DNA from 3 places in the Marinomonas primoryensis genome. Region 1 is predicted to be linked to each of the others. Evidence: predicted binding sites of a transcription regulator. Region 1 holds the regulator's gene; each other region holds the start of a gene.
The links. Region 1 encodes FNR, which switches genes on or off when oxygen is low (the NO sensors DNR and NnrR bind a similar motif). Its sites were predicted from a motif close to TTGATNTANATCAA; they were not measured.
Positions count from the first base shown of each region.

Region 2: the regulator FNR is predicted to act here: its motif matches at 2,010-2,023, upstream of MP3633_RS05120 (DnaJ C-terminal domain-containing protein).
Region 3: the regulator FNR is predicted to act here: its motif matches at 1,238-1,251, upstream of MP3633_RS04625 (DUF883 family protein).

Region 1 covers NZ_CP054301.1:2,129,720-2,133,915, reverse strand. The annotation lists gene hemN (oxygen-independent coproporphyrinogen III oxidase) at 125-1,495, shown strand; gene fnr (fumarate/nitrate reduction transcriptional regulator Fnr) at 1,517-2,278, shown strand; gene MP3633_RS09840 (adenine phosphoribosyltransferase) at 2,304-2,846, shown strand; gene MP3633_RS09835 (YfaZ family outer membrane protein) at 2,915-3,481, opposite strand; gene ttcA (tRNA 2-thiocytidine(32) synthetase TtcA) at 3,492-4,196, opposite strand, start outside.
Region 2 covers NZ_CP054301.1:1,096,608-1,100,803, reverse strand. The annotation lists gene MP3633_RS05130 (PHD finger domain-containing protein) at 27-446, opposite strand; gene MP3633_RS05125 (chaperone modulator CbpM) at 602-925, opposite strand; gene MP3633_RS05120 (DnaJ C-terminal domain-containing protein) at 926-1,894, opposite strand; gene MP3633_RS05115 (AraC family transcriptional regulator) at 2,231-3,025, shown strand; gene MP3633_RS05110 (LysE family translocator) at 3,131-3,760, shown strand; tRNA gene MP3633_RS05105 (tRNA-Val) at 4,029-4,105, opposite strand; gene MP3633_RS05100 (hypothetical protein) at 4,188-4,196, opposite strand, start outside.
Region 3 covers NZ_CP054301.1:992,780-996,975, forward strand. The annotation lists gene paeA (polyamine export protein PaeA) at 1-297, shown strand, start outside; gene MP3633_RS04620 (hypothetical protein) at 807-965, shown strand; gene MP3633_RS04625 (DUF883 family protein) at 1,339-1,644, shown strand; gene MP3633_RS04630 (hypothetical protein) at 1,650-2,045, shown strand; gene MP3633_RS04635 (hypothetical protein) at 2,049-2,456, shown strand; gene MP3633_RS04640 (ABC-F family ATPase) at 2,621-4,196, shown strand, end outside.

The sequences.
Region 1 (4,196 bases):
CTATAAAACACGACGCTTTTCATTCAAACTTTCTTAATCGGGGACGGTAATCATTGATCTGGATCAGAAGATTCCACTTTACAAAAGAGTACACTCCTATTAGAAATTTTAATAGGAACACACCATGATCTGGGACTCTTCACTTATTGGCAAGTACGATTTATCTGGACCTCGCTATACTTCTTACCCTACAGCGCCACAATTTGACTCAACGATAAGCAAAATAGCTCTGATTGATAAGATGCTAATGCCATCAGAAAAACCGCTTAGCTTGTATTTCCATATTCCTTTCTGTGCGCACCTTTGCTATTACTGCGCCTGCAATAAAATTGTGACTAAGCAGTATGATAAAGGTGTCGAATACGTTGAGCTCTTGGGTGAAGAGATGAGACTGCGTAGCCTTATGCTGGATCACACAAGAAAAGTAACGCAGTTGCATTTTGGCGGAGGTACGCCGACCTTTTTAACAGAAGAGCTTATTCGGTCGTTGTTTAGTGACATAAAGCAGTATTTCAATTTGATTAATGACGGAACTCAAGACTACAGTATCGAAATTGACCCGCGTGAAATTACGTACTCTAAGCTTAAGTTACTAACCGATATGGGTATTAATAGAATCAGTATCGGCGTTCAAGATTTTGATTCTAAAGTTCAAGAGGCTATCCATCGAATTCAACCTATAAAAATGGTAGCCGATTTGGTTAGCGATGCCAGAAAACTAAATATCAAATCGATAAACTTCGATCTTATCTATGGCCTGCCCTATCAATCAATGGAAGGTTTTAGGGCGACGTTAGCTGATGTCGTGGCGTTATCGCCAGAAAGAATCTCTCTTTTTAATTATGCCCATTTGCCAGAACGGTTTCGATCTCAACGGCGTATATTGGATGAAAGCTTACCATCACCAAGTATGAAGCTTGATTTGCTAAAAATGAGCATCGAATCTTTAATTTCGGCTGGCTATGAATACATTGGCATGGACCATTTCGCAAAGCCCGGTGATAGCTTGGCCAAAGCTCAAAAGCAAGGCGAATTGCAGCGGAATTTCCAGGGCTATACTACTCATGCGGGTACTGATTTGGTTGCTTTTGGTGTGTCTGCCATTAGTGATATAAAAGGCGTTTATATTCAAAACCATACCGATCTTTCAAAATATAGAAATAGTATCGAGAAGGGGCAATTGGCCATATCAAAAGGCTATATAAGCGACTTAGATGATAGAATTCGTCACACAGTGATTATGACGCTCATTGCGCAGTTTGAACTCAATACTGTCATTATCGAGAAAATGTTTAATATACGTTTTTTCGACTATTTTGGTGAAGAAGTAGACATGCTAAAACCTATGGTCGATGATGAGATGGTGGAAGTTCATCGCGGTGGTGTGCAGGCCACTATAAAAGTCACGGAACGCGGTAGATTACTTATTCGTTGTATTTGTATGGTTTTCGATAAATATTTGAATAACTCTATAAAATACTCAAAAGTTATATAGATCGAAATCAGGGAGATTCACATGGCAATGACACACACACAATCACGATTTAACAGTACGCTTACTTCGCAATGCCAAAATTGCAGCTTAAGTGCGCTTTGCCTACCAATTGCATTAGCGGATGAAGACATCAATAAACTAGATCAAATTATTGAGCGCAAAAAGCCTCTAAAAAAAGGGGAGTTTTTATTTCGTCAAGGGGATACCTTCAACTCTGTTTATGCTGTTCGTTCCGGCACCTTAAAGACTTTTAACATTACTTCTTATGGTGAAGAGCAAATCACAGGCTTTTATTGTCCTAGTGAGTTAGTTGGTCTTAGTGGAATTGACTCAAATAAGTACCCTGTTTCAGCAAAGGCTTTGGAAACAACAACAGTTTGTGAAATTCCATTTACTCACTTAGAAGACCTCTCCGTTCAGATCCCTTCTTTAAGGCACCAATTATTTAGAATAATGAGTCGTAAAATTTCTGATGATCAACAGATGATGGTTTTATTGGGTAAAAAGAATGCAGATGAAAAAGTTGCATCTTTTTTACTGAACTTATCTAATCGGTTTAAAATACGTGGTTATTCGGCGTCATCGTTTCGTTTGTCTATGTCTCGTGGCGAGATAGGGAATTATCTTGGTTTAGCGGTTGAAACCGTGAGTCGTGTGATTACACGATTCCAAAAAAGTGAATTAATACACGTCGATGGTAAAGAAATTGAAATACTCAATTTTCCCGAAATGCAAAAACTCATTGGGGTTGCTAGCGATTGTGGTAAAATTGCTCGAATTTGATTGATATATTGAGGCGCTACTAGATATGCTTTACGACGATTTTTATGTTAAATCACTAATACAAACTGTAGAAGACTGGCCAAAAGAAGGCGTTAGCTTTCGTGATATTACGCCTATTTTTAGCGACCCAAAAGGCATGAGGATGGTGGTGGATGCTTATGTTCATCGTTACATATCCACGGACATTTCTCATATTGCTTGTATTGATGCTCGAGGCTTTTTGATCGCGGCAGTATTGGCTTACGAATTACAGAAGCCTCTAATTTTAGTTAGAAAGAAAGGCAAGCTTCCAGGCAAAACCATTTCACAGAAATACGCTTTAGAATACGGTGACGCTGAATTGGAAATCCAAGAAGGCGCGGTAAAGGCTGGCGATGAAGTGTTGCTGTTTGATGATTTAATTGCCACTGGTGGTACGCTTTTCGCAGCGATTAAATTATTGACCAAGCAAGGCGCAAACATCAAAGAAGTAGCAGCGATTATTGACTTGCCAGATCTTGGTGGAAGCCAGAAGTTAAGAGACAGCGATATTCCTGTTTTTAGTCTGTGCGCCTATGATGGAGAATGATTTTAGTTAACATCAAAATATAAAAAAGGTGGCTGAGCCACCTTTTTTATATGCGAAATTTTTTAAGACTAAAAGTCTACTGATGCACCAATAGATAAGCCTTTATTAGCTTCTATTCGACTATTGTCATCATATATAGCTGTTGTTTTACCATAGCTAAGATAGACGCGTGCATTACGCATTGTCATGTATTCAGCGCGAAACTCATAAGTGTACATATGATCAAGGTTGGTAAAGGAAAGTACTTCAGGTGCGTAATACAAAGACCCATAAATACTTATTCGGTTTGCTTCTGGAAGAGTGTAGCGGTACCAACCACCAAGCGCTAGCGCTAAAGATAAGTCCTCTTCTTGCTTCCGATCAGCGTCTATCGCATATAAACGAACACCAATACCTACTTGTAAAGGCCCACCTGCCCCTTCGGAATCTTCTACATTCAAGCCGATATGTCCTGTAGAAAGGCTTTCGTCTTTATCGTAGCTCATTCCTACATCGATACCAAAAGTTCCCATGTTTAGATTAACGTCACCTTTAACAGTGTCATTCGTTAAACCTACAGAAGCAGTTGAAGCATTTACGAGAGATGACCCTAGAATACCGGCGGTTAACAATAGTGTTTTATGTGTGAGGTTCATTTCTCTTATCCTATAATGAAATAATATTTAATCGGTCAAAGGCCGCTGGCGACTGCTTTAACCCTTTAAAATCAAATAATTCTTTGTCCGCTAAGTGTGACGGAACGACATTTTGCATAGCGGTAAACATGGTTTCTGTTCGTCCCGGAAACTCTTGTTCCCATTTTTGCAGCATGTCTTTAACAACTTGTCGCTGTAGGTTTTCTTGGGAACCGCAAAGATTACAAGGAATAATGGGATACTCCTTCATAACGGAAAATGTCTCAATGTCTTTTTCTTTGCAGTACGCCAATGGACGAATAACGATATGTTTGCCATCATCGCTTAAAAGCTTTGGCGGCATAGATTTCATTTTTCCACCAAAAAACATATTTAAGAATAACGTTTCAAGAATGTCATCTCTATGATGACCAAGTGCTATTTTTGTCGCTCCAATTTCTTCCGCGAAACCATACAAGGATCCACGACGCAAACGAGAACATAAACCGCAAGTGGTTTTACCTTCAGGTATAATTTCTTTCACAATGCTGTATGTGTCACGTTCTAGAATATGAAAGTCTACTCCTACCTCTTCCAAGTAAGCTGGTAAAATATGCTCAGGAAAACCGGGTTGCTTTTGATCTAGATTGACCGCAACGATACTGAAATTAATCGGTGCGCTAGCTTGTAGATTTCGTAAAATCTCAAGCATAGTGTAAGAGTCTTTGCCACCGGA
Region 2 (4,196 bases), 1.0 Mb from region 1:
TAACAGCGATGAGTGAAACAGCGAATTTAAGAAATGACTATCGGAGGGAAGTAAGGCGTATTGGGGTAGGTAGAAACGTAGGATTCAGACGGTAATGCCGTGTGAACAAAAGAAAGATTTTCGGAATCTGAATAATAGCTGACCAGTAAACTAGAAAAGCTACTGCAATGATTATCCATACAATTTTGGTGGTTGTGTTCTGATATCAAGCTGGAGCATTCGTCCACCAAGGTAGACATACAAGAGGAGCCTTCATCTGAAGACATAACATGAGCCGATAATTCCGACATGGTATGTTCTTGCATAGGCATCATATTCGAAGTCGAAGACATCATATTGTTCGTTGCCATTGCCATCGAAAATAGCGATAGCACAAACAGCAACAAACACACGAAACCGTGTTTTCTCGCTGAAAGACTGACGTTATTTAAAACAAATGGTGGCATGAACAGAAATCTCAATTGTATATCCGCCAAACTATATGCAAGTAAATGACTGAAAGCAACGTGGAATTCAATAAAATTAACCCCGTAGCGATCCACTCCCCCTCAGAAACATAAATCTAAAAATGTCCTCTAAGTGAACGAAAGGAACCTTGGCATCAAGGCAACTGACGTCTAAGTACTTCAATGTGCTGTTGCAAACCGTCAATTTCATCAAGTAATTCTAAGCTCAACGCGACACCAGACAAATTCAATTTCAGTCCAATCATCAGTCGTTGAGCGCGCTGTAGTCGTACTAACGCTTGGCTATTAAAATACCAGTCATCGAGTAGAGGCTGTTCGATTGGTTCAACAATGCCGTATTCCACCATTTCAACAATCATCTGTGTGTGAGTACCACAGCGCTCGCAAACTTCTTCTAAGGTAAACAGCACATGCTCATGCTGAGAATCAATCACTACTATCTCTGATTTGGACATCATCTACCTCTCGAAAACGTGGCGTGGATTAAAGTTAGATTCACACTCAGCAAGTTGTTGGTAAAGTGCGTTGGCTTCACTGCTGTGTACTTTTGGTAAACTGATTTGCAAGGTCACGATTTGATCGCCCGTTGTTTTCTCACCTTTGTTAATCAAGCCTTTGCCTTTGATACGCAGTTTGTTACCACTATTGGCTGCTTTGGGTATTTTCAATTTTACTTTACCGTTAATAGTTGGCACTTCAACGGTCGCACCTAAAGCCGCTTCCCAACAAGTAACCGGTAAGGTCAATAAAATATCCGAGCCATCAACCGTAAAATAAGGGTGCGGCGCAAACTCAATTTCTAGCAGTAAGTCCCCCGCTTTGCCGCCACCAATGCCTAATTCTCCCTGCCCAGCCAAACGAATATGCTGACCCTGTGTGACGCCGGCGGGAATTTTTACGTTTAATGTTTTGTCTCTTTGCTTTACGACACCATTTTGATCTGGCTCGGCAACTCGTAATGATATTTGTCGCTGACAACCTTGATACGCTTCTTCAAGAAACAACGCGATTTTGTAATGTAAATCGCGCCCACGCTGACTCGCTGAGCGCCGAAAATCATCCGACTGACGAGAGCCTCCGCGACTGGCACCAAAAATCGAATCGAAAAAATCACTAAAATCACCATCGCTAGTGTAGCTGTATCCTTGATGATTTTCATGAGATGACTGCCAATCTGGCGGTGGCTGGAAGCCGCCATCAGATCTACGCGTACCTTGCTTACGTAATAAATCGTATTCAGCGCGCTTTTCTGGATCTTTTAATACGGTATAGGCTTCGCCCACTTCTTTGAACTGCTGCTCAGCGTTATGCTCTTTACTGACATCAGGGTGATATTTTCGAGCGAGCTTACGATAACTCGCTTTTATAGCGGAAGCGTCGGCTTGTTCAGCGACACCCAAAATTTTGTAATAATCTTTAAACTCCATACCGCCTCACTTCCATCGTAACCATTTTCTCTTACGAATTCGTTCGTTCAGTGCATTGACCCTGTCATCATCATAGGCCTTTCTTCAGCGATTAGTGTTTAAATTTCAAGCAAAGTTGATATAGATCTAGTTAGCGTGCGAATAAGCTTTATGGACTTCCCAGTCTTTACTAGACACCTATTAACGTTAAAATCTAGCCGTATAAAATTGAGCATTATTCCACCAAGTCATCTGTGGGTATTGTATTCTTTGTCTGAATGTAAGTTGTATTTTAAAAAATAATAGTTGAGGCTGTGTTTTTACTTTACTCCCAACTCTTCTTCTAAGGATTAGGCATTGGAAACATCTAAAATATGGACGAATGATGCTTTTTCTGGAGTAGAGCTTCTGTCTGCCAGTTACACCAAGTTTGAGTTTTCGAAGCACTGGCATGATGAGTTAGCGATTGGGATTATTGAAGAAGGTGCGGAAGGCTTACTGTATCGAGGCAATAACCTCTTGGTCCCGAAGAAGCATATTGTCGCGATCAATCCTGCAGAAGTTCACACCGGGTTTTCAGGGACAGAAAATGGCTGGCGCTACAGAATGTTTTATTTTGACCTTAATGCCTTAGCCGAACAATTTAAGACACGTAGCTTGCCAATAGACCCTATTATCAATCGTCCAGTCATATACGATGAAGACTTATTTACGGTGTTGTTAAATTTGCATTTGGCATTAGAACACGCTTCTTTTGCGCTAACAAAAGAGTCCTTATTTACTTTGGCGTTAGAAATGTTATTTACAAGCTATGGTTCGGCCAAATTGGAAGCACCTAACCCTATTGATATGAAAAGCAGCTATGAAGCACGAGACTTCATAAATGATAATTTTGATTCCAACCCTTCACTTGCTGATCTAGAGCGCCTATCAAATTGTTCAAGGTTCCAACTCATTAAGCACTTTAATTTACTGTTTGGAGTGACGCCTCACCAGTATTTACTCTTGGTTAAAGTCCAAAAAGCCAAACTTTTTTTAGCGCAAGGAATGAGTTGTGTTGATGTGTCTTTGGCGTGCGGCTTTTACGATCAGAGTCATTTCAATCGTAATTTTAAAAGAGCCTTTGGCGTGTCTCCTTCAAATTATCTTTGAACCTGTTTTTTTTAATACTAGAAAACCATTTACGATCAATTTCATACAAGACAGGCAATACGTTGCTCGTTAACCTCACCTCTTACATTTAAAAAGGAAGTGACTATGAGTTTGTTTATTATTTGGTTAGGAGTGATGTTTCCGCTGGTTTTTAGCCCTGGCCCTGCCAATATAGTATTTGCGATGTCAGGCGCAAAAGTAGGTGTAAAACGTTCAATTCCTTTGCTCGCGGGGGTTGATAGCGTCTTTATTGTCAAATCTATAATTGTCGGTTTTGGACTTGGAGAAGTGGTTCGTTCTCAACCAACACTGATGAACACCATACAGCTCCTTGGCTCGGTGTATTTGCTTTATTTGGCCATTACGTTCATTTCTTCACACACCACAAAATTCGAAGGAACAACAGAAACACTGGGCTTTGTTGATGGTTTATTAGTACAAGTTTTAAACAGCAAAGGCTGGCTAATGGTGTTCCTCATGTTTACTTTGTTTACGGAGCAATCACAGGAAACATTTGGTCAGAATGGCATTATCATCTTGATTGTTTGGCTTGCGATTCTAAATATATCGATGCATTTTATTTGGATTTCAATCGGCGAGTTACTGTCTAGAGTGTCGAGCAGTAAAGTCTATGAAAAAGCGCTGAACTTCTTCTACTCAGGTTGTCTAGCATTGGTTGCCATTTGGCTGATTATTGAAAATCCTATGGTGATTGAGTTTATTTCTCGTACTTAATAGCCTGTTAAGAGCTAATACGATGTAGCTCTTAACAGGTTTAAAGCGTCCCACTACCAGAAATATCAAGATTAATAAATGAAGAGAGCTAACCCTCTCTTTTTTTATGTCTGAACGAAAATGGTAAGCATAAAAAACCTGAAAGCTTACGCCGAAAAACTAAAAAAAATCAAAAAAAAAGGAGAACAATCGGAAAATTTAAGGAAAAAAGACACAAAAAAAGGGCTTACAAATTAATGTAAGCCCTTGATTTTATTAACTTAATAAGTGGTAGGGCTAGGCAGATTCGAACTGCCGACCTCATCCATGTCAAGGATGCGCTCTAACCAACTGAGCTATAGTCCTAAAAAGTGTTGGCTATTATACGCAGAGAGTTGGTTTTGACAAGCCTTCTTACGTGTTTTTTGAAGCCTTTGTTTTAAATAGGTTATTCACT
Region 3 (4,196 bases), 1.1 Mb from region 1:
CTTGGCGGCTTCATGGGGGGGTTGTTAACGCCTCATGACGAAGAACAAATCGTACAGCGTGACGCGAATTCTTGGTTAATAGAGGGATTGACGCCGATCAGTGATGTTATGCGAAGTCTTACTATAGAAGAATTTCCAGATCGTAGCCAATATGAAACCCTGGGTGGTTTTATGACTTATAGTTTAAAGCGATTGCCAAAGCGTACAGATTTTTTTGTCTATGCAGATTATAAGTTTGAAGTATTGGACCTTGAAGGTGTTCGTGTTGAACAGGTCTTGGTAACACGTTTGAAATAAAGAAAATAGCCATCGGTTCATCGAGATGTTGTGGAAGTAGGCGGAGAACATCAATATTAAGTTAGTTGCTGGAGGCTATCTACTTGGACATTACGTGCTTTTATTTGTGGTCGACTGGCGGGACTTCAATTAAATAATATTACGATTACTTTAGACAAAGAAGGCTATAAAGCCGAGATATTTAAGTATTCTCCAGCAGGCTTAGCGCCCGTCTTACTATTGGGGAAATTGTTGTACATGGCTCCTTGGCCGTCGTTAGAGGAGGCGATTACGCTGTCACGCCAGTGGTCTATCTAAACTAAACACATGCACTCCTTAAAGTTGCTTAGATTGTGTTGTTTGTTGCACGAGAAGGTGCGTTTTGTCTCAATTAAGCACTACTCGTCAAGAAATTCAGCGATTATTCGAATAATGGGGAAAGGGCGTTTCTTTAGAAAAGGCTGACATATATCTGCTTTTTTCAATGCTAGCATGACATTACTAAATTCATGAAAGGTGAGGAAAGCAAGATGGCTCGTTTCATTAAAAAATTAGTAAATGTACATGTATTCCACCGTCGTTCAGGTACTTCAAAAGCACTGGAGACAGAAACGGACATGGATGAGTATGAATGGAAAGGCTGGGGCGCTTGGGTTGATTTAAAAAGTAGTGACGACGCTTATCTTTAAATATAACAGTTAGAAAACCATGAAAAAATTCATGAATCGATTTGCATATTGTCTAACTGTTTTTGTGCAAAAAGGTTCTCTTTTTTAAAGATCGACCATATAAAAAGGAAAGTGAGCGCGTTTCTCCGTGTACATTTGACGACCAAAATATAACCCAGTAGGCTAGATAACAAGGTAGAAGTTAAACCTTTTGTTTCGTTATTTCTTTCTCGGTGATATTTGAGATATCGCCTTAAGAGAAATACTGGGAATAAAAAGATTGATATTCTTGCCTGATCCGTATCATGCATTAATTGTTTGTTTTTTGTCGCACTTCGGACTTCAATTCGAGGGCGCTGACAAATCAGTTTCATTTTTAGAAGGAGAATAAAGAATGGCTACCGGAATCAAAAACACGACCCAATCAAAAGCACATGAAAAAGTAGATAGTGCGGCTGAAGTGGCCCATAAAGGGGTAGACAGCGCGGCTGAAGTGAAAGAAAAAAGCCAAGAACGTATCGAAGAAGTGGCTCATCAAATCAGCGAACAAGCCCATAAAATCGCGGAAACAGCGAAAAGCCAATCAGAAAAAGTATCTTCTGCCGTGGGTGAATACGCCAAAGAACATCCAGTCAAAACTATCGGTATCGCCTTTTTAGCAGGTGCATTGGCTGCTAGTTTTTTGTGCAAGCGTAAATAAACTTCATGGAAACACCGCCGCATTCAGACTCGCAATCGAAGACCGACTCACCCGATGAGACGTCGGCTTTTGATGAGGTTATCATCTCACACAAAAGTTGGTTGAAGAGCGTATTAGGGTTAGGAGCACTAGAAGCTAAAATGTGGGTGACTTCGAGCGCCCAGCTCCTCGCCTTAATGTGCGGTGTCATTTTCTTGTTACTCACTACGTGGTTGTTGCTTATTTCCACCGCGGCTGCCATTGCTTGGAGTTATGGCTTTTCACTGGTTGGTATTTTATTGAGTGCCACTTTGATGACTTTTGTCAGTGCGGCTGTCTTGCTCTATTTGGTTGGAATTACATTGAAAAACATGAATTTTACCCGCACGTTGGACGCTATTATTCCAACGGAAGAGGAATAAGTAATGTTTGGTCTTAAGCGTATGCATAGGCAACGAAAACACTTGTACGAACGCACTCAACGACTGGGAAAACGTGCCAAACTATCTCGTGAAAATGCCATTGATGACGTTCTAGACAAAGCGACCAGTCCAGCAGGGTTGATTGCAAGCTTTGTTTTAGGCGCGAGTACGCAACTGGATATCACAAAGAAAATTCGGAAGAGCCTATTAAATGGTGCCAGTCGAGATGTGTTGAGTTTTTTATCAACACAAGTGATGGCTTACATGGCCACAGAAGCCCCAAAAACGGCGACGAAAGAAGAGAATCCCTCTGTCGATCAGCCTCCAACAATGCCTGCTCAAGATCCAACAGTACCTTTCGAAGAAGACACGGATCAGCAATCGGTGAAGGAAACTATCCCGCGCTATTAAGGCGTGCTCTTCTCTAATATGGTTGTTTATTCAAAAAACATCGCTTAGTCCTCGACTTTAGTGCATTAAATCACTATATTCGCCCCCCTTTGTGTTTATATTTTGTACGCTGATCAGGCGACAAGCGTAAACGGCTTTCTATTCTTTTTTTTCAGGACTTTCTTTTGATTTCCACGGCTAATATCACCATGCAATTTGGCGCAACGCCATTGTTTGAAAACATCTCAGCGAAATTTGGTAACGGCAATCGTTATGGCCTAATTGGCGCTAACGGTTGCGGTAAGTCCACCTTCATGAAAATTCTCAGCGGGGCACTGATACCGACTTCTGGAAACGTTTCTATTACGCCGGGTGAAAAAGTCGGTACCTTGAGTCAGGATCAGTTCGCTTTCGAAGAATACTCCGTTGTTGATGCCGTTATTATGGGCGATGTGGCGCTGTGGAAAATTAAACAAGAGCGCGATGCGATTTACTCCAAGCTAGAAATGAGTGAAGAAGACGGTATGCGTGCCGGTGAGCTAGAAGCAGAGTTTGCAGAAATGGATGGCTACAGCGCCGAAAGCCGTGCAGGTGACATTTTATTAGAAGCCGGGATTGAAGAAAATCATCACTTTAGTCTAATGAGCCAAGTCGCACCAGGTTGGAAACTTCGAGTATTACTTGCGCAAGCCTTGTTTGCTAATCCAGACATATTGCTGTTAGACGAACCAACCAACAACTTGGATATTCATACCATCAACTGGTTGGCTGATGTATTGAATCAACGTAAATGCACCATGATTATCATTTCCCACGATCGTCACTTTTTGAATTCTGTATGTACGCATATGGCAGACATTGATTTTGGTGAGTTGCGTATTTACCCAGGTAACTACGAATACTTTATGGAAGCGTCGTCTCTTATTCGTGAGCAGCTTTTAACCGAGAATTCGAAAAAAAGTGCCGAAATGGAAGATTTGCAAGCGTTTGTAAATCGATTCTCTGCGAATGCTTCGAAAGCGAAGCAAGCCAGCTCTCGTGCTAAAAAATTAGATAAAATTGAATTGTCAGAAGTAAAACAGTCAAGCCGGATGACGCCATCGCTAAACTTCAAACAAGATAAAAAACTTCACCGTCAAGCATTGATTCTTGAAGAGCTTGGGCACGGCTACGAGGATGAACTATTATTTACAGATGGCAGTATTATTCTTGATGCTGGTGCTAGGCTTGCGATTATCGGTGAGAACGGTGCGGGTAAAACAACCTTTCTTCGTTGTTTGATTAATGAATTAGAAGCCAAACAAGGTGAAATTAAATGGGCAGAAAATGCTGTTATTGGTTATTGCCCGCAGGACAGCACAGAAGATTTTAATTCTGATATGACTTTGTTTGATTGGATGTCAAAATGGCGTACGGTAAAACATGATGACTTAAAAGTTCGCGCTATGCTGGGTCGCTTATTGTTTACGGCCGATGACTTTAATAAGAAAGTCCGAGTTTGCTCTGGTGGTGAGAAGAACCGTCTATTGTTTGGTAAGTTAATGATGATGGACTTAAACGTTCTTATCATGGACGAGCCAACCAACCATATGGATATGGAAGCGATTGAAGCCCTTAACAATGCTTTGATCGACTTTGATGGCACCTTAATTTTCGTCAGTCACGATAGAGCGTTTGTCTCGTCTTTGGCAAACCGAGTGATTGAAATCAAAGGTCAACAGATTATTGATTTCCAAGGTACTTACGATGAATATCTCGCTC